DNA from 4 places in the Paenibacillus medicaginis genome. Region 4 is predicted to be linked to each of the others. Evidence: riboswitches for the same ligand, from Rfam matches in the RefSeq annotation. Region 4 holds a riboswitch; each other region holds the start of a gene.
The links. A riboswitch is a leader RNA that binds a small molecule or an ion and turns the genes downstream of it on or off. The one in region 4 is predicted to bind thiamine pyrophosphate.

Region 1 (5,023 bases), on a different contig from region 4:
CTCAAATTTCTTATGATATAGCGATGGTGGCACAATTTAATTCAAAAGAGGATTTTAATGCTTATCTTGCACATCCTGCACATCTTGAAGTTGCTAAATATATTTTTGGAGTTCAAGAGAAGGTGGTAACCGTGAACTACGAAATATAATATGGATTTTTCGCTGACTCTAGCGATGTATGCAAAAAGGTACCCACAGCCCAAACACTTTTTTTTCAAAGTGTCCAGTCTATGGGTACCAGTTTATAAAGGGCGCCCTTTACTTTTACAGCACAGCTTTCATCTATTCATTATGGTATCAGCTGCTCCGACCCCCGCGATATTCCAACGCTTTTTCCTCCAAACCTGCGGCAATAGCCTCCTCCTCGCCGATTCCCTTCTCTGCGGCAAACGCCCGGATATCCTGTGTGATGCGCATACTGCAAAACTTCGGGCCACACATCGAACAAAAGTGTGCATTCTTCGCCCCCTCGGCGGGCAGCGTCTCATCATGATACTCAAGCGCACGTTCCGGGTCGAGGGACAGATTGAACTGATCGCGCCAACGGAATTCGAAGCGGGCCTTGGACAGCGCATCATCCCGCTGCTGTGCCCTTGGATGGCCTTTGGCAAGATCCGCGGCATGGGCGGCGATCTTGTAGGCGATCACCCCTTCACGCACATCGTCCTTATTCGGCAGGCCAAGATGCTCCTTCGGTGTGACATAACAGAGCATGGAGGTTCCGAACCAGCCGATCATGGCAGCGCCAATCGCGGAGGTAATATGGTCATATCCGGGGGCGATATCCGTCGTAAGCGGCCCCAGCGTATAGAATGGTGCTTCCTTGCAGATTTCCATCTGCAGATCTACGTTCTCCTTGATTTTATGCATAGGCACGTGACCAGGCCCCTCAATCATCACCTGTACATCATGCTTCCAGGCAATCTGCGTTAGCTCACCCAGCGTCGCCAGCTCGGCCATCTGAGCTTCATCGTTGGCATCATAGATACTTCCCGGACGCAGGCCGTCCCCGAGCGAAAAGGCGATATCATAGGTCTTCATAATTTCACATATCTCTTCGAAGTGTGTATACAGAAAGTTCTCCTGGTGATGAGCAAGGCACCAAGCCGCCATGATGGACCCGCCCCGCGACACGATGCCTGTCATCCGCTTGGCGGTCAGCGGAATATAACGGAGCAGTACGCCCGCATGAATCGTAAAATAATCCACTCCCTGCTCCGCCTGCTCAATCAGCGTATCGCGGTATACTTCCCAGGTCAGCGCTTCGGCCTCCCCATTGACTTTTTCCAGCGCCTGATACAGCGGCACCGTTCCGATCGGCACGGGAGAGTTGCGGATGATCCACTCACGCGTCGTGTGAATGTTGCGGCCTGTCGACAGGTCCATCACCGTATCCGCTCCCCATCTTACGGCCCAGGTCATCTTCTCCACCTCCTCCTCAATGGAGGAGCTTACTGCCGAGTTGCCGATATTGGCGTTGATTTTGACATGAAAATGGCGGCCGATCAGCATCGGCTCACTCTCCGGGTGGTTGATGTTGGAGGGCAGTATCGCCCTTCCGCTCGCCAGCTCCTGTCTTACAAATTCCGGATCAAGCCCCTCCCGGATTGCTGCAAATTCCATCTCCGGTGTTATGATTCCCCGGCGGGCATAGTGCATCTGGGTAACGTTACGCCCCGGCAGCGCACGCAGCGGCCGGCTGACAGCGCCCGGGAATTCCTCGGCAGGACGGGTCCCCGACCGAAGTCCGTTATCCCCGGGCTGCACTGCCCTTCCTTCATAACGAGCGACATCCTCTCTCTCCTCAACCCACGCCTGCCGCAGCTTGGGCAGCCCCTTGCGGATATCCGCCTGATTCGCCGGGTCGGTCATGGGCCCGCTTGTATCGTACACACGCAGCGGGGCATTATGCTCAACTCCCTGCGGTGTATGGGTGTCATGCAGCGTTATCTCTCTTTCGGGCACCAGAATATCAGGTCTTGATCCCTGGATGTAGACCTTGCTGCTTGCCGGAAAGGCTCCGATATCCGTATTGGCTCCTCCCGCTGCTGCTGTTTTCCGTTTGCTCTCTGTCATCTGCTTGCTCCTCCCGAGTCGTCATATTCCTCATCGGGATCATACCGGAGAAAAAAAGATGCTGTCGGCCAGCTGCAAAATACGGGCCAAGCACGCTGTCTTGTCCTTGCGGCGGACGGCGGTGCGAAACGAATTTTGCAGCAAAATGAAAAAGCCGGTTCCCGAAGGAACCGGCTGTATGCAAACAGGCCTCCATGCATTACCAAGGTATGCCCCTGGCTGCTGCACATGCTGCCTATCCATATGATTTCATTGGCCGGTTACTTCCCTACGCTGGTATGATCCAGATCAGGTACAAAGGGTCCGGAACCTGGAACGGTTCCATCTCAGCCCGGTATTACGGGCCCCCCCAGTAACTTCGGCAGCATCATGCCGCCATTATAACTATGCTGTTTCACAGACGGATGCCTCCGCCTTCCAGTTCAGGTTAGCCTAAAAAGAAAAGTTTGGCAACCCCTAAGGGAGCAGCGTTCCCATTTCCTTCCCCGCTTCCACGATAATAGGAGCAAATTCATGCAAGGTCTCGGACGAAAGTCTACTCACCGGCCCGGAAACGGAGAGCGCTGCCGTCATCTCCCCTTTATGATTCATAATCGGGGCGGACACAGCCGCCGCTCCCGGCTCGCGCTCCTCGTAGCTAGTCGCATAACCCTTGACGCGTATTTCCTCAAGCTGCTTCCAGTAAGCTTCATCCCCGGCCAAAGCCTGCAGCTCAGGTCCCTTCTTCAACTGCTCCAGTTCCTCCGATGAAGCAAAGGCTACCAGCACCTTGCCGGATGCACCAACGGACAGGGGCATGCGGGCCCCGACGGTCGCTACCCGGCGGATGGCCTGCGCACTCTGCACAGCCTGGATACGGATACGTTCATCCCCGTCCCGGATATACAGGCTCACTGTTTCGCCCAGACGGTCACGGAGCTTCTCCATCAAAGGCAGCAGCAGAACCGCGGGATCCTCATTGCGTGACATATGGGTCGACAGCTCCCAGATCCGAATGCCCAGCCGGTACTTCTCCGTAGCTGCATTGCGGATGATAAAGCCTCTTTCCTCCAGCGTCGTGAGCAGACGGTGAACCGTGCTTTTGTGCAGCCCTATTTTTGCCGCAATTTCCGTCAATCCCAAATCAGTGGCTTCCGTAAAACACATCATGATGTCCAAAGCCCGCTCGACAGCACGGACAGTCAGCTTCCGGTCCTCCACGGCGGCTGCCCCCTCTCTCTTGTGTTTATCAATATTTTCCAACAGACCGATCATGGCTGGATACAGTCATTTTTTCTGAGCTTAACCGTTTCACTCAATGAAACTTGGTTACATAAATTATATAAAATTTCAGGACAGACTGTAAACTGTTTTAGCGACAGCCCGGTATATAATTCAAGGAGGAAAATATTATCAATTACTGTCGAATTGACTTTGCAGCTGCTGCCTTTTACGATTAAAGGAATAGTGCTGTTAGCTGGCACCCGGAATTGACTTTATTAATGATCAAGGAGGCTCTTCGATGATTGCGTCACCTCAAGGCGGCGCCCCGGTGCAGCCTGCCGTCAACGAGCCGTCCGCCCAGCTTTCCCCCCGGTTAATCCGGTTTAAGCATATCGTCATCGCGCTTGGTTTGTCGGTTGTGTTCTTTTTAATGTTCTGTTTTATCGCTTTGCATGCTTATATTGTCTGGTTTCTGTCCAATCCGACCGTAGCTCCGCTGTATTCCAATCCGCTGCAGGCCAAGGACATGGCATATGAGGAAATCAGCTTTCCCGCCAAGGACGGCAGCCGTATGATGCAGGGCTGGTATATTCCTGCGCAGAATTCCAGCAAAACGATTGTCTTCAGCCACGGCTACGGCGCCAATCGAGAGGAAAGCTGGATTCCCATGTATGATTTGGCCCATTATGCGCACAGGCAGGGCTTTAATGTTATTATGTTTGATTACGGCTTTGCCTCGCAAACCAACAGAGAGGTCGCTACTGGCGGCAGAGCCGAGTCGCGGCAGCTGCTCGGCGCCATTCAGCTTGCTAAACAGCGGGGAGCCCAGGAAATTATCGTCTGGGGCTTTTCCATGGGGGCCGGTACGGCGCTGCAAGCGGGCCTGGAAACCAAGGACGTGGACGCCATGATTTTGGACAGCACCTTCCTGCTGGAGCCTGACACGCTGTATCATAATATACGGAACCAGATTGATCTGCCCCGTCATCCTTCACTTGAAATTCTGGAGCTGCTGTTCCCCGTTCTGAACGGGACAGGTCTGCAGCAAATTCCTTATCAGCAGGTGAAGACGGAGGATTACCCTTTCCCGATCTTCTTTATCCACGGCACCAAGGATGAGAAAGCTCCGTATCCGATCGCGGAAGCGCTGGCAGCCAGCCAGACCCATCCCGCCTCGGACGTCTGGATTGTGGAGAATGGGCTGCATGAGCTCATCTTCCGGGAGCACCCGCGCGAATATTTGCGCAGAGTATCCACGTTTCTAAGCAATGTGCAGCAGCCATAGGCTTCCGAAAAAACCAACAGAATAGCTATTCGTAGTGGATTTATATTATCCCTTCACGGCGACGGTGAACAAGAGGTCATGCTCAAATGACTCAATCACTGGAAACCGGAAGGGATTTTTTCTATTTTAAACATATCCTGCATGATTTTTTCATATTGGCAAAAGATATATCTGGCTTGGATTATCAGCTGGAGGTAGAACCATGTGGCAGCTCATTGTAGACCATTTCCCTAAACTGATCATTTTTCTGCAGGCTCTTCTGCTTGCACTGGCTCCTTTGCTTGTTTATCTGATTATCAGAAGATTTAAAGTCATGGAGGGCAGAACAAGCAGACGGAAACAGAAGCTGGAGTATTACAAGACACACCCGGAGGCGGCACAGCCTGTTTCTGTGTCTACTGAGCAAGGAGAGAGAGTTCATTGTTTTACTGAGGATCATCAAACCAATATCACGCTATT
Region 2 (5,023 bases), on a different contig from region 4:
GCGGGCCGATTATCCGCTGATTGTCGGGTCCGGGGCGGAGTGGAGGTTGCCGGATACAGTGATGTTTGCGAGTGCTCTGGCCAGGTATCCGCAGCAGAAGTGGAGCTTCTGCCTTCCTTTGGCAACGAGCGAAGCAGTCCGCAGGCTTGGAAAAGAGCTGGGTACAGGAAAGGTGTATACGCTGCCTCTCCATCTGGACCCCTTTGAGCCATGTGAAGAAATGGATACCGTTTTGCAAGCCTTGTTCAAGGATGCTCTGCCTGGGCCGAGGCGGAAAAAGCCGTTATTTGCTTCCCTCCGGAGACAGTGAGTCCGTGTCGTGCAGGTGTATAATTTCATTTTCGTTATGGCGGGCGGTTCCGGTAAGGCTGCCTCTTATGCTACAATAAGGCTTTGAAAGCAAACCTGAAGTCATATTGAAGTTTAATGAAAAATAAGGAGCCAGTTAACGGAAATGAGTTTATTAACAGTAGAAGAAGTTTCCCACAATTTCGGGGACAGAACATTATTCAGAAATGTATCGTTCCGCCTGCTGCCGGGAGAGCACGTCGGTCTGGTAGGGGCCAACGGTGTCGGCAAATCGACGCTGATGAATATTTTGACAGGCCAGCAGTTGCGTGACAACGGCAAAGTCGAGTGGACACCGAAGGTCCGTTACGGTTATCTGGACCAGCACACGAAGCTGACTCCGGGCAAGACCGTGCGGGATGTGCTCAAGGATGCATTTCTACCCTTGCTTGAGCTTGAGCAGGAACTGAATGCGATTACGGATAAAATGGCCGAAGCCACACCGGAGGAGCTTGAGGTGCTGCTGGAGCAAATGGGGGAAATCCAGGAGCAACTGGAGATCGGTGATTTTTATCTGATTGATGTGAAAGTGGAGGAAATGGCCAACGGGCTTGGAATTGCTGCCATCGGACTGGACCGCGATGTAGCCTCTTTAAGCGGGGGGCAGCGCACGAAGGTGCTGCTGGCCAAACTGTTGCTGGAGAAACCGAATGTGCTGCTGCTGGACGAGCCGACGAACTACCTGGACGTTGAGCATATCGAATGGCTTACACGTTATTTGAAGGACTACCCGTATGCCTTTATGCTGATTTCCCATGATACTGAGTTCATGAATCAGGTCGTCAACGTCATTTATCATCTGGAGTTTGGCAAGCTGAACCGCTATACGGCCAACTATGAGAAGTTCCTTGAAATGGCTGACATTCAGAAGACACAGCATATCGATGCTTATGAAAAGCAGCAGGAGTATATCAAGAAGCAGGAGGACTTCATCCAGCGCAACAAGGCGCGTGCCTCCACTTCCGGACGGGCCAAGAGCCGTGAGAAGCAGCTTGATAAGATTGATCGGATCGACAAGCCGGAAGAAGCGGCCAAACCGACGTTCCAGTTCAAGGAAGCGCGGGCCAGCGGCAAAACGGTCTTTGAAGGCATTGACTTTGAGATTGGCTACAGCCATCCCCTGCTGCCGAAAATGTCCATTACGATTGAACGGGGCGAGAAGATCGCCATCGTCGGTTATAACGGTGTCGGCAAATCTACGCTGCTCAAAACGATTCTCGGAAAAATCTCTCCGCTGAGTGGAAAAATCTATACCGGAGACTTTCTTTATCCCGCTTATTTCGAGCAGGAGGTGCGTCCTGAGCGGATCACACCGCTTGACGATGTGTGGAACGAGTACCCGCATTTGAACCAGCATGAGGTTCGTGCCCATCTTGCCCGCTGCGGACTGAAAAATGATCATATTACCCGTCCGCTGTCTGCCCTCAGTGGTGGAGAGCAGGCCAAGGTCCGCCTCTGCAAGCTGCTGATGCGTGAGAGCAACTGGGTGCTGTTTGACGAACCGACCAACCACCTGGATGTGGTGGCGAAGGATGAACTGAAGCGTGCGCTGAAGGAATACAAAGGCACGGTGCTGCTTGTATCCCACGAACCTGATTTTTATAAGGATTGGGTAACGAGAGTATGGAATGTCGAAGAGTGGTCGGCCAAAGCCTGATGTGCAGGAGAAGCACAGCTTTGGACTTTTCGGACTGAAATCTGAGTGTACGTCTAGGCAAGTGAAACGGATTGTGCTACCATGAAAAGGGAAAACAAAATATATAGTAATACAGGCGATTGAACAGGCCTGTATCACACTGGGGGAGCCGCGGCTGGCGGCTGAGACGGAATAAACGCATTCCGGACCCTTTGCACCTGATCTGGATCATACCAGCGTAGGGAAGTGGACATTAGCCGAATGGGAATCAAATGCGACCTTGCTTATGCGCAGGGAGGCAGTTCCATGTAAATTCGGTGAACCTGTAAATTCAGCCGCTTCCTGACCGGGAAGCGGTTTTTTGGCTTTCCCGAATAACTGTCCATGGAGGCAAAAAGCAATGGAGCTTCATCTTATTACGGACGGCTGCCAAAGCGCTGAACGCACGGCAGACATCTTGCGGTTGATCGAACCGGATATCGACATGCTGCACATCAGGGAGAAACATCTGAGCGCGGCGGAGCTGTACGAATTTATGTTCACGGTGTCGGAGCGCGGCTGCTGCTCGCCGTCCAAGCTCGCGGTCAATGACCGTGTAGACGCAGCACTTCTGTTCGGTGCGGGGACGGTGCAGCTCACCTCAAACAGCCTGCCGCTGCAGCTTGTGAAGCGGACGTTCCCGAAGCTGCGCTGCGGGGCATCCGTACACTCGCTGCAGGAAGCGCGGGCTGCGGAGCAGGCGGGGGCCAATTATGTGTTGTACGGCCATATTTACGATTCCGTCTCCAAGCCCGGGCTGCCACCGCGGGGGCTGAGCAGTCTGGAGGAGCTATGTCGTGCAGTCTCCATTCCGGTTATCGCGCTTGGCGGCATCCAGCCCCGGCATGTGCGGGGCATCAGGCGGGCAGGTGCATCAGGAATCGCTGTGATGTCAGGTATCTGGAAAGCAGATGATCCGGCCGAGGCGGCAAAGGAATACAGGAGAATGCTCATAACTTGAAGCAGGGTGTTACAGATCAGATGTATCCTTATGATAACAGGAGAATGGGAGGAGGAACAGACATGAGCTATTCGGCAGACTGTACGGTGATCGGCGCGGGAGCGATCGGCAGTTCCATCGCCTATCAGCTGGCGAAAAGAGGCTTCAAAACGATTCTGATCGAAAAATCGGTTCCTGCACAAGGGGCCACACGAGCGGCAGCCGGAATGCTGGCGGCAGAGTGTGAGGCTTTTGCCCACCCTCAGTTGGCCGCATTTGCCCTGCACAGCCGTAATCTGTTCGGGGAACTGGTGCGGGAGCTTGAAGGCCTGACAGGACTGGTAACAGGGTATACCACCACAGGCTTCGTTCTCCCTGTCCGGACAGCGGAGCAAGTTGAGCACTTGTCGGCCATGGCCGGGAACAATGATGGATCAGCCGCAGAGTGGTGGGACGCCGCAGAGATAACCAGAAGGATTCCCGGCCTGACAGGGCAGGTGCTTGGAGGCTTGTTCCGCGAGCGGGAATCGCAGTTGCTCCCGCAGCGACTTGTGCAGGCATTGGTGTCAGGCGCGGAAAAGCACGGGGCAGAACTGCTGACAAATACAATCGCAGAGGACATCCGGATTGTGGACGGTATGGTGCGTGGTGTAAAAACGAGCAGGGGATATATTGCTTGCCCAAATGTTGTGATCGCAGGGGGGGTTGAAGCGGTCAAGCTGCTTAACCATTTCGGCATCCATACGGAAATGTATCCTGTCAAGGGAGAGATCGCAGCCGTTACCATGCCAGTACGTACGCTGGAGTATACCATTTACGCCGAGGATGTGTATCTGGTGCCAAAGCCGGAGGGGGAGCTGTGGATTGGGGCAACCAGCAGACCGCATGAATGGGGAGAGGATGTATCCGCAGGCGGGCTGCGCCAGCTTCTGGAGCGCGCTTCAGCCTGGCTGTCGGACATTGGGGAGTCGTCTTTTCTGAGAGCGTGGTCGGGATTAAGGCCGCAAACGGAAGATGGCTTTCCCATTATAGGCCCCGTACCTGATGCTGCCGGCTTATACGCTGCTTGTGGACATCACCGCAACGGAATATTACTGAGTGCGGCTACAGGGGAAGCGATAGCGAAGATGATGGCAGGCCATACAGTGGAGCAATTAAATTTGACGGCCTTGTCACCAGCAAGAATGAAAAGACAGCCTGCACCAGCAGTCAAGGGGGGGAAGAGATGAGGCTTGTTATTAACGGCCAGGAAATGACTTTTGACATGGAAATTTATAATGTGGACCAGTTGCTCAATGCATTGGATCTGCAGGTCAAAACGGTTGTCGTCGAGTTGAACCGGCGCATATTGACCAAGGACATTCACAGCGCAACCGATTTGAAGAACGGGGATCATCTTGAAATTGTACATTTTGTGGGGGGCGGATAATATGCTGCATATTGGAGATAAAGCCTTTAAATCAAGACTGTTGCTGGGGACGGGGAAGTTTCCGGATCTGGAAACGCAAATGAAAGCTGTTCAGGCATCGGAAAGCCAGATCCTTACCTTTGCCGTCCGCCGCTTGAATCTGGAGGAGAAGGGGCAGGGAAACTTCCTGGATAGGCTGGATCTGTCCAGCTTCACCCTGCTTCCCAATACGGCTGGGGCGGCTACTGCCGAAGAAGCTGTCCGCATCGCCCAACTGGCCAAGGCGTCCGGTTTATGTGATATGATAAAGGTTGAAGTGATCGGGGATGACAGAACGCTGCTTCCCGATCCGTTTGAGACTTTAAAAGCCTGTGAAATGCTGCTTGCCGAAGGCTTCATTGTGCTGCCTTACATTTCCGACGATGTCATCCTGGCCAAAAGACTGGAGCAGCTCGGTGTTCACGCCGTCATGCCGGGGGCATCCCCTATCGGTTCGGGCCGGGGCATCCTCAATCCTTACACTTTGGAGCTCATTATAGAACAGGCTTCGATTCCTGTCATTGTAGACGCCGGCATCCGTTCACCTGCCGATGCAGCGCACGCGATGGAACTGGGTGCGGACGGGGTACTGTTGAATACGGCGGTGTCCGGC
Region 3 (5,023 bases), on a different contig from region 4:
GAGAGGTAAGTTACCAGAGATCAGGATACGCCGCCCTGCTATGATCCTAACAGTAAGGACCCCGAAAGGGGTCTTTTTTGCAATTAAGCTTCGTGTTCAGCCACACGTCTATGAAAAGCGGGCTTGGACATTCCGGCTAAACCCGTGGCCTGTGCAATAGATGAACTATCCATGCGTTCAATATCATCCAGGATTTTTTCCAATCCCATGAACAATGCATCTCCTGGTTATCTTCCGGCATCCGCTGAATGGTATTCACGCGTACAAAAAAGCTGACCGAGATTCTTGATTCTTACGCTTCGAGTGAGCCTAACGAAAAAGTTTTTGTAGTCCAAAACAGCCGCAAAGTTCTCCTAAACTAAAGAATCGACCTTGTGAGTACAAGGTCGATTCATGTTTCATATCTGAAATGGTGGCAGCGGCAGAGAATCATCTCCCTGCGGGATAGGAAAGGTATTGTTTTTCACCGATTTGGTGCCCCCAAGCGGGTACGCGCGAGTGCCTCGTCCGCGTAATCGGAGCAACAACATATTGCTCAATACATCATTCAATAATGTAGAAGTAGTGGGCCTTTTCCAATAATAAAAAGTGGTATTGAATTGAACAAAATTAGGAACGGTCTTAGCTGGTTTCGTTCTTCAAGGCAATAATTTCAGACTCAGACAAACCTGAAGCTTTTGCTATAATTGAGATATCTTGATCGTGCAAATACTTCTGTCTATCTTTATACAATCGGCAGGCTTCCTCATCCTGACTTAGAAATTCCAATGTTGTCATCGCCTTATTCAATACAGGCTCGTTCTTCGTCAATACCTCGTCCTTAATTAGGATACTCACAGGTTGTTCAATCCGTTTTGTTTCCGGGATAAGCACTTACTCAAAATTATAGTCTCCTTTAGCAGGCAAGAAAAGAGAAAAGACACTGGCCAATTCCCGTGAGTATCCTACTGATCCCAGTGGCGTTATAAACGTGACATCGTAATTACGCAATATTATAGCTCTTTATTAAGTCATATGCTACAATAACACCATAAAAGTATAAGGAGCGGGGTACATGAATAGTGAGTTAAAGGAATTGCTGCAATCCGTAATCCGGGAAGAACTTCAACCGATTCATGAGCATCTTGAAAAAATTGAAACCGATCAGCAAGAGATGAAACAAGAGATGAAACAGGAGATTCAAGAAATCAGAGTCGATCAGCAGGAGATGAAACGAGCCGTCCTGGATACGAATGAACGGGTTATGGAAATAGGTGACTTTCTGGAGAACCAGCACAGAACTATTGAACTTCTCTCTGCCCGCTCCATCCAACAAGAAGCTGAATTGAAGAGCGTTATCAAAACGCAAAAGGCTTAGAACGGGTGCGGCACCGAGGTTTTTTCGAATAAGTCCCTCTGGACACTCCGGCCATGAAGGCATATAATCAACGTTAGTTCATATTACTGAGCCCGCAAAATCTTCAAACAATGCGGACGTGTCGAGGCAGCAGCTTGCCGTCTTGATGCTCCTTCATACAACTTGCCAGGGGTGCTGGAATCGGCCGGCTGAGATTGTGTCCCTAGACACTGACCCTTACAACCTGATCTGGGTAATGCCAGCGTAGGAATCGCTATAGAGTGACATGTCTTTTTGGCATCGTCATTCCTTCCTTTGGTAGATTACAGGCGTCCCGGATAACGGGGCGCTTTTTTGTGCAGGATCACGGCAGATGACAGCATTGCAGAAAGAGTACGGATGATGAAGAAGGGAGAAGAAAGTATGTTTTCTTTGCAAAAATGGGGCCTTGGAGCGGTATGCTCCCTGCTCCTCATCCTGACCGCCTGCGGAGGGCAATCGTCCGCTCCACAGGACTCGAACGCTTCCGGTCCTTCCGGCAGCGGCAGTACGGCCTCCGGGAAATTGAAAGACGTAAAGGTGGTGCTCGACTGGACCCCTAACACCAACCATACCGGATTGTATGTGGCCAAAGACCAGGGATACTATGAAGAAGCCGGTCTGAATGTGGAGATTGTACAGCCCGGAGAAGGCGGCGCCGATCAGATGGTCGCTTCGAATGCCGTTCCGTTCGGCATCAGCTATCAGGAAAGCGTCACCCAGGCTCGTACGCAAGGGGTTCCGCTCGTCTCTATTGCGGCCGTAATTCAGCATAATACGTCCGGCTTCGCCGCTCCGGTGGATCGGGGCATCAAGTCGCCCAAGGATTTTGAAGGCAAGAAATACGGCGGCTGGGGCTCGCCTGTCGAGGAGGCTGTCATGAAATCCATCATGGAGCTGGATGGCGGGGATGTCAGCAAGGTGCAAAACATCAACATGGGCGATGCGGATTACTTCACCGCAGTCAAGCGGGATATCGATTTCGCCTGGATTTTCTATGCATGGACAGGAATTGAAGCTGAGCAACGCGGCGAGCAGTTGGATATGCTGTACGTCAAGGACTACTCCAAGAGTCTGGACTATTACACACCGGTCATCGTCACAAATGAAGCGACCCTCAGCAGCGATCCTGAGCTGGTAAAAGCCTTCATGAGCGCTACGGCCAAAGGTTATCAATATGCGATTGACCAACCGGAAAAGGCGGCGGAAATGTTGTCGAAGGCCGTGCCTGAGCTGGATAAAGAGCTTGTACTGGCCAGCCAGCAATGGCTGAGCCCCCGCTATCAGGATGATGCCGCACAGTGGGGCGTCCAAAAAGCAGAAGTATGGAAAAACTACGCAGATTGGATGTATGAGCGCAAGCTGCTTGACAAACCGCTGGAGGTTGACAAAGCCTTCACCAATGATTTCCTGCCACAAGACGGCAAATCCTAATAGTGCGTGTTCAAAAGCTGACTTTTTGAACTACCTCTAATCTGATTCGGAAAGGAGACGGTTTTTCATGGCTAACACATTGTTGAGTATTCAGGTGATTCCCAAAACACCGGGCGGAGAGGACACCATCCCTTACGTCGATAAAGCGATTGAGGTGATCCAGCGCTCAGGCGTCAAGCATCAGGTCAACCCGCTGGAGACAACCATGGAGGGCGAGCTGGATGAGCTGCTGCACATCGTTAAGGAGATGCACACCGCACTTACCGAGGCAGGAATTCCAAGCGTGATTTCCCAGATCAAAATCGCCCATAATCCGAATGGAATCAGCATGGATAAGCTGACCGAGAAATACCGTCCATGAACAGGAAAGAAAGCCTCTATGCTGTGTTCAGAAGCGTATGGCCGCCCGTTGTGGCGGTCCTCTTCTTTTTGGCGGTATGGCAGGCCGCAGCGGTCTTCCTGCACATTGAGCCCTGGATGCTGCCGAGTCCGGCGGACATTGCCGCCGAAGCGGCCGCCCAATCCGCCCTGCTGGCCGATCATACCTGGGCTACCGTCAGGCTCACGCTGAGCGGTTTTGCGATTGGCACCGTCGTCGGGCTACTGCTGGCCGTGCTGCTGCACCTGATCCCTTTCCTGAAGCGGGCACTGTACCCGTTGCTCATTCTGAGCCAGAACATTCCGACCATTGCGCTTGGACCGCTGCTGATGATCTGGTTTGGCTTCGGCCTGCTGCCCAAGCTGATGGTCATTACGCTGGTCTGCTTCTTTCCTGTCGTTGTTGCCGCCCTGGACGGGCTGGCGCAAACGGACCGGCTGATGATGAACTACATGCAGATGTCAGGCGCAAGCCGGATGGGCATCTTCCGCAAGCTTGAGCTGCCGCATGCGCTGCCTTCCCTCTTTTCAGGCATGAAAATTGCCGCCACCTACAGCGTGATGGGAGCCATCGTCGCCGAATGGCTTGGGGCAAGCGAGGGGATCGGCTATTATATGCTCCTGCAAAAATCAGCCTACCGCACGGACCGGGTGTTTGCCGCGATTGCCATTATCGTGGCGCTAAGCCTGATCATGTTCCTGCTCATTGCGCTGATGGAAAGGCTGCTGATTCGGTGGCGGCCGGAGCAAAAATAGGAAATAAACCAGCCTGGCAAGCGTTATGCCTGTGCAGGGGAAGGAGTATGAGAAGATGAGCTTGAATGGTCTGCCCGTAGAGTCCCGGCAGAACGGAAAGGAAAATAACCGCAGGGGTGACAGAGAAAAAGCAGCTTTGAATGTAGAACAGGTGAGCGTCGCTTTCCGGCAGCGGAAAACCTTGCTCCCTGTGCTCAAGGACATTTCCCTGACCGTGGAACGCGGAGAGTTCGTTTCGTTGCTTGGCCCTTCCGGCAGCGGCAAAAGCACACTGTTTCACCTGATTGGCGGACTTCTGGCACCGGATCAGGGGCGTATTTATATGGACGGTGAGGATGTGACGGGCACGCGCGGGCGGATTAGCTACATGCCACAGCAGCCTGCCCTGTTCCCGTGGCGAACGACGCTGGACAACGTCTTGCTCGGGCAGGAGAATGCGCCGGGGCCAGACAAGGAGCCCCGCCGCGAGGCCCGGGAAGAGGCCCGCCGCCGGCTGGACGAGGTCGGGCTCGGCAAATTCGCCGATGCGTACCCGCACACGCTGTCCGGAGGAATGCAGCAGCGCGCGGCCTTTCTGCGGGCCATGCTGAGTCCGCAGGAGCTGATGCTGCTCGACGAGCCGTTCAGCGCGCTGGACGAGCTAACACGGTCAGACATGCAGCAGTGGCTGCTGCAGATGTGGGAGCGCCACCGCCGTTCCGTGCTGTTCATTACGCACAGCATTGAGGAGGCTTTGCTCCTGTCGGACCGCATCTATGTGCTGTCTGCCAGACCGGCGTCGGTGCTGCAGGTAGTGGATGTTCCTTTTGCAAGGCCGCGACGGGAGGACCTCGCCGCTGACAAGGACTTTGTGGAGCTGAAGCATGAACTGAGCCGGCGGATGCGGGAGGAAAAAGCGAAAAACACGGCCGCATGGGCAGGTGGCACCGTATGAGCCTCTTTGCTCCTTTAATCGACGCCCACCTTCATCTGGACAGCTATTCAGATGAAGAGCGGGCAGCTCTCCTGTCGTCTATGGGCGAAAGCGGCGTAGAAGCGGTCATTGCCGTCTCCATGAATCTTCCGTCATGCGAAGCCAAT
Region 4 (5,023 bases):
TGAAACAGCGACACGCAACGCCATTGAAACAGGTTATATTTGCCCGGGAGACACGGTCGTTCTGTCCGCCGGCGTACCCATCGGTCAAACCGGCAACACGAACCTGATCAAGGTGCAGCAGGTGTAATCTTCGTAAAACTCAACCTGATTCAGCAAAAGAGCTTGGGAGTGAAGACAAAGTGAACCCGATGAGAATAAAGGAATTCATCCAACTTGCAGTGAGAGGCGACCAGCCGGAACATGCTCTCGAAGTCACTTCCAAGCCGGCAATCAGGCTTTAACGTACCCTGACAGATATTTCGTACTTCTCCCGTTTGGTCCGTGTTGCAGTTTCATTGGCAACGTCTGAAGAAGCCGCGAATATAATGGAATTTGGTCCCGAATGCCGAGTTTACTTGGCTTAATTTTATGGTATACTTGTTTCAGGTATGAATGGAGGTTTTGGTGTTACGCTGCATGAATACGTTGGGTCTCAAGGGAAACGTTCTCCCGAAACCCAGGCTAAAATCAATAAAGCAATGCAAAAAGAAACAATTCGAATAGCATCGAACAACATAAAGCGCTGACAAATCCACAATACATTCTGTGGATTTTTTATTTACTATATAGAGGGGGGCGGCCATCTAATGGACAAGTTTAAGCGTGGTTATGTAGCAGGGGGCACAATACCGGAGGTAATACATACATCTGAAACGCCAAGACCCGGTTTTTTCTTAACAGGGAAACATTTATACATAGCTTTGCACGATTATGATTTCCCGGATTATTAGACTTTAGTAGTTCCGATAACATCTGCAACTGCTGAATAGATTTCGGCAAGAGATTGCTGTTGCTCAAAATTCGGAGTAAGTAATAAGTATTCCAGTTGTGGTGCAAGCTTATTTAGGGCGACTGATAACACGAGAAAATGATTAGAAGGCACGGGCTTTAAAAAAAGGCCCGTGCCTTCTTACTGTTTAGATACCATGTACACTGCGTTTCACAATTTCCGTCAATTCGGATTTTTGCGCCTCATACTGCTCGCGCGTAATGCTGCCTTGGGCAAGCCGCTGATTCAGCTGGTCCGTCAGCTCTGCCACCTGCAGATGGATGACCTGGTTCATATCAGCGCCGGTCTCACCGGCAATATCGGCCATCGTTTTGCCGTCATACAATGCATGATATAATTCTTCGTCTGAGGAAAGACCCAGTATCTGTACAATGTCTTCTTTAACAACCTTTGCTTCCTGCTGTTTGGGCTTGACGGCTGTGCTTGCGGACGCCGTGCTGCTGCCTAGGGATTCGCCGATGGCAAGGGCCAAGGTGCTGAATATAAGTATTCTTTTCAAATTCATAATTGGTCTCCTTCTTCAATTTCATGAACTTATGTGCTTGGCGGCATGTGTCCATTGATGATGTTGGAGTGGAAGGTAGCTTACATGTTGTATTGTAACCGCTCAATCTTAAATAAAGCTTAAAACATGTTAAAAATTAGCCCAAAGGATCAGCCGGGTTCGCATATTTTCTAGGTGGCCTTGCCGTACAGAGCGGCAAAGGCCGCTGCCGCCCGTCCGGGCTCTTCAGCCTGGGAGATTGCTGAAATGACAGATACCCCGTCCGCTCCGGCGGAAAGAACAGGCGGTGCTTTTGCAGGCGTAATCCCGCCGATGCCGACAAGCGGAACGGTGATGCCATGGCTGCGCAGCTCCTGTATCAGGTGTGGGCCCTGTACAGGGCGGGCATCGCTTTTGGACGGAGTCGGATACATGGGACCGACGCCGAGATAATCCGCTCCGTCGGCGATAGCGCGCCGGGCTTCTTCTACCGAGTGCGCGGATACCCCCACAATAGCGCTATGCCCAAGCTTGCTGCGCAGGGAAGAGGCCGGGGCGTCCTCCTGTCCGACATGAATGCCATCGGCACCGAGCGCAGCCGCCATCTCCACATCGTCATTGACGATAAAGGGTACGCCTCCTTCCCGGCAGACCGCCTGCAACTCCCGCGCCAGCTCGTAAGCCGCCTGCCCGGTCAGGGCGCCTGTACCCTTTTCCCTGAATTGAAACAGGGTGACCCCGCCCGCGATCGCCTCGCGCAGAACTATAACGGGATCTTTGCCGCCACAGTTGATGCTGCCCATAATGAAATACACGGCAAGCTGCCGGCGCAGCTTCACCGGGTCGATCCGTTTGTCAAAGGGGCTGTTCATGTCAGCTCACCACCATTCTGCGAACGTCTTCGTCGGTAGGCAAAATGGTTGGTCGGTCCATGTCCTGATCCGATGCCAAGGCTGTCCTCAATCGCAGCCTGAATGAAATCCTTGGCCACACGCACCGCTCCAGTCGTGGTAAGCCCCTTGGCGAGACCAGCCGTTATCGCTGCAGAATACGTGCAGCCCGTGCCATGTGTCGCCATCGTATGTATCCGTGGACTTTCGAACACCGTAAATGCTGTGCCGTCATACAGAAGATCCCTGGCCAGATCGCCGCCGGCATGCCCGCCCTTCATGATGACCATGTCCGGTCCCATGGCGTGGATGCGCCGTGCCGCTTCCCTGATGTCTTGCGCTTTGAAGAGTTTCATGCCGGTGAGTATCTCCGCTTCAGGCAGGTTCGGGGTAATGATCAACGCGTGTGGAAGCAGGTTGCGGATCAGGGTGACTACCGCGTCACCCTTCAGCAGAGGCGCCCCGCCCTTGGCGACCATAACGGGATCGATGACGAGATTGCGCCACCCATAATGGGCGATTCTGTCGGCGGCGGCCTCAATGATGTCCGCGCTGAACAGCATGCCGGTTTTTACTGCATCTGGTGTGAGGTCTTGGCCAATCGAATCCAGCTGGCGGGCCACCGCTTCTGCCGTGAGCGGGAAAACCCCCTGCACTCCAAGTGTATTCTGTGCAGTGGCGGCTGTAAGCACGGACATCCCGTAGACGCCGAGCTCCTGGAAGGTTTTGAGATCTGCCTGAATGCCTGCGCCGCCGCCGCTGTCGGAGCCGGCGATCGTTAATGCTTTTGCCGTTTCTGTTGTTGTCATAACCGCTCACCTCCTTCTTGTACATACAAAAGACCCGCCCTTTTCCGGAGGAAAGGGGACGGGTCCACGATAAGAAGAGTAACAGGCCGATTGATGCCGCTGGACGTATCGTCTCACTTTCCTCCGCTGGTATGATCCAGATCAGGTGCAAAGGGTCCGAAGCAGACAGCTTCGTCTCAGCCGGGAAGGCTCCCCTAGTGATTGAACAAGTCTCTTATTCGATTGAATGACTGCATATAACTATATACATGATGACAGGGGATTGTAAAGGTTCAAAAATAGGCGGAACATTTTTTACAGAAGAGGGTATAGAAACGGAAAAGCAGGAAATAAATAAGGTAGGCAAGTGTCCCCTGAAACTTGATAATAACCAGACACGATGGCGATACAGGAAAAATGCCGCTTACGTTAGCGTTCTCCCTTCCCCCCGATACATAGGAGAAAATGTTATTTCACCGTTAGCTGGTAATTGTATTCTGAATGTGCTATAATGTAATTACTGGAATACGGATCTGCATTCGCATATTGTAGAGGGTTATTGTCTCAGGTTAAGGGTAACCTTGTACAATATGTGAATTTTTATTTTGAACAAAAATAAGAGGTCATATAAATATTTATTTGGAGGTATTTCCACATGCAAACAGGAACAGTTAAGTGGTTTAACGCAGAGAAAGGTTTTGGATTCATCGAGGTTGAAGGCGGTAACGATGTATTCGTACACTTCAGCGCAATCCAAGGCGACGGTTTCAAAACATTGGACGAAGGCCAACGTGTTGAGTTCAACGTTGTTGAAGGAAACCGCGGACCACAAGCTGAGAACGTTGTAAAACTGTAATTCTGCCATGCTGCCCCGAACTCTGGTTTGGGGCTTTTCTTTTCTGGCGGAGGAACAGATGCTTTTATATTGCTTTACAATTCATAGGAAAAGAGGGGACGCTCATGTACAATTCGCGCAAAAAGCCAATGGAAGAGACTCCTGAGGAGATCACTGTAATTTGGTCTTGCACCAGTGATACGTGTAAAGGCTGGATGAGAGATAATTTCGCATTCTCTGCTCAGCCAACCTGTTCTCTATGCGGTTCCGTGATGGAGAAAAGCGAGAAAAAGCTAGTTGTACTCAACAACAGCAGCTCCCCCCCCACCAAGAGCAGTTAGGTTTACAGCCATCATCGTTTTATTCAAGGCACTGGCCTAGGGCTGGTGCCTTTTCACTGCGGTTCCGCAGACAACAAAAAAACCTGTGCGCCTGAGTTTTCTCAGGCGCACAGGTTTTTTTACAATCCGATACCTTGCTGTTTATTAGTCAGGCGCAGCTGATAAAGCTGAGCCATAATATCCGCTTCCGCCCGCTCGTTCCATTCACGCACCATACGGGGCATCAGGCACAGGTCGACGATGACCCACACGGTCAGCGCCCCTCCGAATAGCACGAGAAGAATCCCTGACAGCATCATGAACGGTCCGCTTTCAAATTCCAGTGCAATGGAAAACACGATGTAAAAGATAGTAGTTAGAATAAACAGGACAAGCTGAACGATAGCCGTGGCAATTCTTTTCAGATAAAAGCGGTGTACGCCCAAATGCCCTCCGATCAGCATGAGGTAGGCGAGCGCCAGAGATTTTTCCGTGTCCCGCATGGCCGAGCTCAAAATCAGCATCTCATTGACCGTTAACTGGTCTTTAGTAAGCCTCATTAAAACACCACATGGTTATCATGATTATTATAGTTATCAAAAGATCTTCTGGATGTAATATCGTGGATCAGCCGGTCTTCCACTCTTTCGTTGTGATCTTTAACCCAGGTATGAATAAGGAAAGCATCTACAATCCACCAGATCGAAGTGATGATCATTCCGACCAGAGTGAGGGACAGAATCAGCTGTGCGACGGCGCTGCCGGTTCTCTTCACGTAAAACCGGTGTCCTCCGAACATGCCGAGGAAATACCACAGCACGTAGGCGACGACCATATTTTTGCCTTGGGCTTTGACTTCGGACTCCAGCAGCATCAG

Region 1: another riboswitch for thiamine pyrophosphate. It lies ahead of thiC (phosphomethylpyrimidine synthase ThiC); the one in region 4 lies ahead of thiD (bifunctional hydroxymethylpyrimidine kinase/phosphomethylpyrimidine kinase).
Region 2: another riboswitch for thiamine pyrophosphate. It lies ahead of ACE5LO_RS00545 (thiamine phosphate synthase); the one in region 4 lies ahead of thiD (bifunctional hydroxymethylpyrimidine kinase/phosphomethylpyrimidine kinase).
Region 3: another riboswitch for thiamine pyrophosphate. It lies ahead of ACE5LO_RS18110 (ABC transporter substrate-binding protein); the one in region 4 lies ahead of thiD (bifunctional hydroxymethylpyrimidine kinase/phosphomethylpyrimidine kinase).

The regions. Positions count from the first base shown of each region.
Region 1 covers NZ_JBHIRY010000030.1:37,467-42,489, forward strand. The annotation lists gene ACE5LO_RS22620 (Dabb family protein) at 1-149, shown strand, start outside; gene thiC (phosphomethylpyrimidine synthase ThiC) at 298-2,076, opposite strand; TPP riboswitch at 2,325-2,437, opposite strand; gene ACE5LO_RS22630 (IclR family transcriptional regulator) at 2,533-3,276, opposite strand; gene ACE5LO_RS22635 (alpha/beta hydrolase) at 3,578-4,564, shown strand; gene ACE5LO_RS22640 (spore germination protein) at 4,767-5,023, shown strand, end outside.
Region 2 covers NZ_JBHIRY010000001.1:105,320-110,342, reverse strand. The annotation lists gene ACE5LO_RS00555 (serine/threonine-protein kinase) at 1-310, shown strand, start outside; gene ACE5LO_RS00550 (ABC-F family ATP-binding cassette domain-containing protein) at 455-2,005, shown strand; TPP riboswitch at 2,137-2,246, shown strand; gene ACE5LO_RS00545 (thiamine phosphate synthase) at 2,385-2,984, shown strand; gene thiO (glycine oxidase ThiO) at 3,047-4,192, shown strand; gene thiS (sulfur carrier protein ThiS) at 4,189-4,392, shown strand; gene ACE5LO_RS00530 (thiazole synthase) at 4,394-5,023, shown strand, end outside.
Region 3 covers NZ_JBHIRY010000019.1:67,719-72,741, forward strand. The annotation lists gene ACE5LO_RS18095 (hypothetical protein) at 84-209, opposite strand; partial or broken gene ACE5LO_RS18100 (Rpn family recombination-promoting nuclease/putative transposase) at 622-816, opposite strand; gene ACE5LO_RS18105 (CCDC90 family protein) at 1,055-1,357, shown strand; TPP riboswitch at 1,515-1,625, shown strand; gene ACE5LO_RS18110 (ABC transporter substrate-binding protein) at 1,760-2,809, shown strand; gene ACE5LO_RS18115 (MTH1187 family thiamine-binding protein) at 2,877-3,170, shown strand; gene ACE5LO_RS18120 (ABC transporter permease) at 3,167-3,943, shown strand; gene ACE5LO_RS18125 (ABC transporter ATP-binding protein) at 3,999-4,877, shown strand; gene ACE5LO_RS18130 (TatD family hydrolase) at 4,874-5,023, shown strand, end outside.
Region 4 covers NZ_JBHIRY010000022.1:21,546-26,568, forward strand. The annotation lists gene pyk (pyruvate kinase) at 1-127, shown strand, start outside; gene ACE5LO_RS19495 (hypothetical protein) at 957-1,334, opposite strand; gene thiE (thiamine phosphate synthase) at 1,505-2,185, opposite strand; gene thiD (bifunctional hydroxymethylpyrimidine kinase/phosphomethylpyrimidine kinase) at 2,182-3,012, opposite strand; TPP riboswitch at 3,114-3,218, opposite strand; gene ACE5LO_RS19510 (cold-shock protein) at 3,647-3,847, shown strand; gene ACE5LO_RS19515 (cold-shock protein) at 3,952-4,167, shown strand; gene ACE5LO_RS19520 (TM2 domain-containing protein) at 4,287-4,706, opposite strand; gene ACE5LO_RS19525 (TM2 domain-containing protein) at 4,706-5,023, opposite strand, start outside.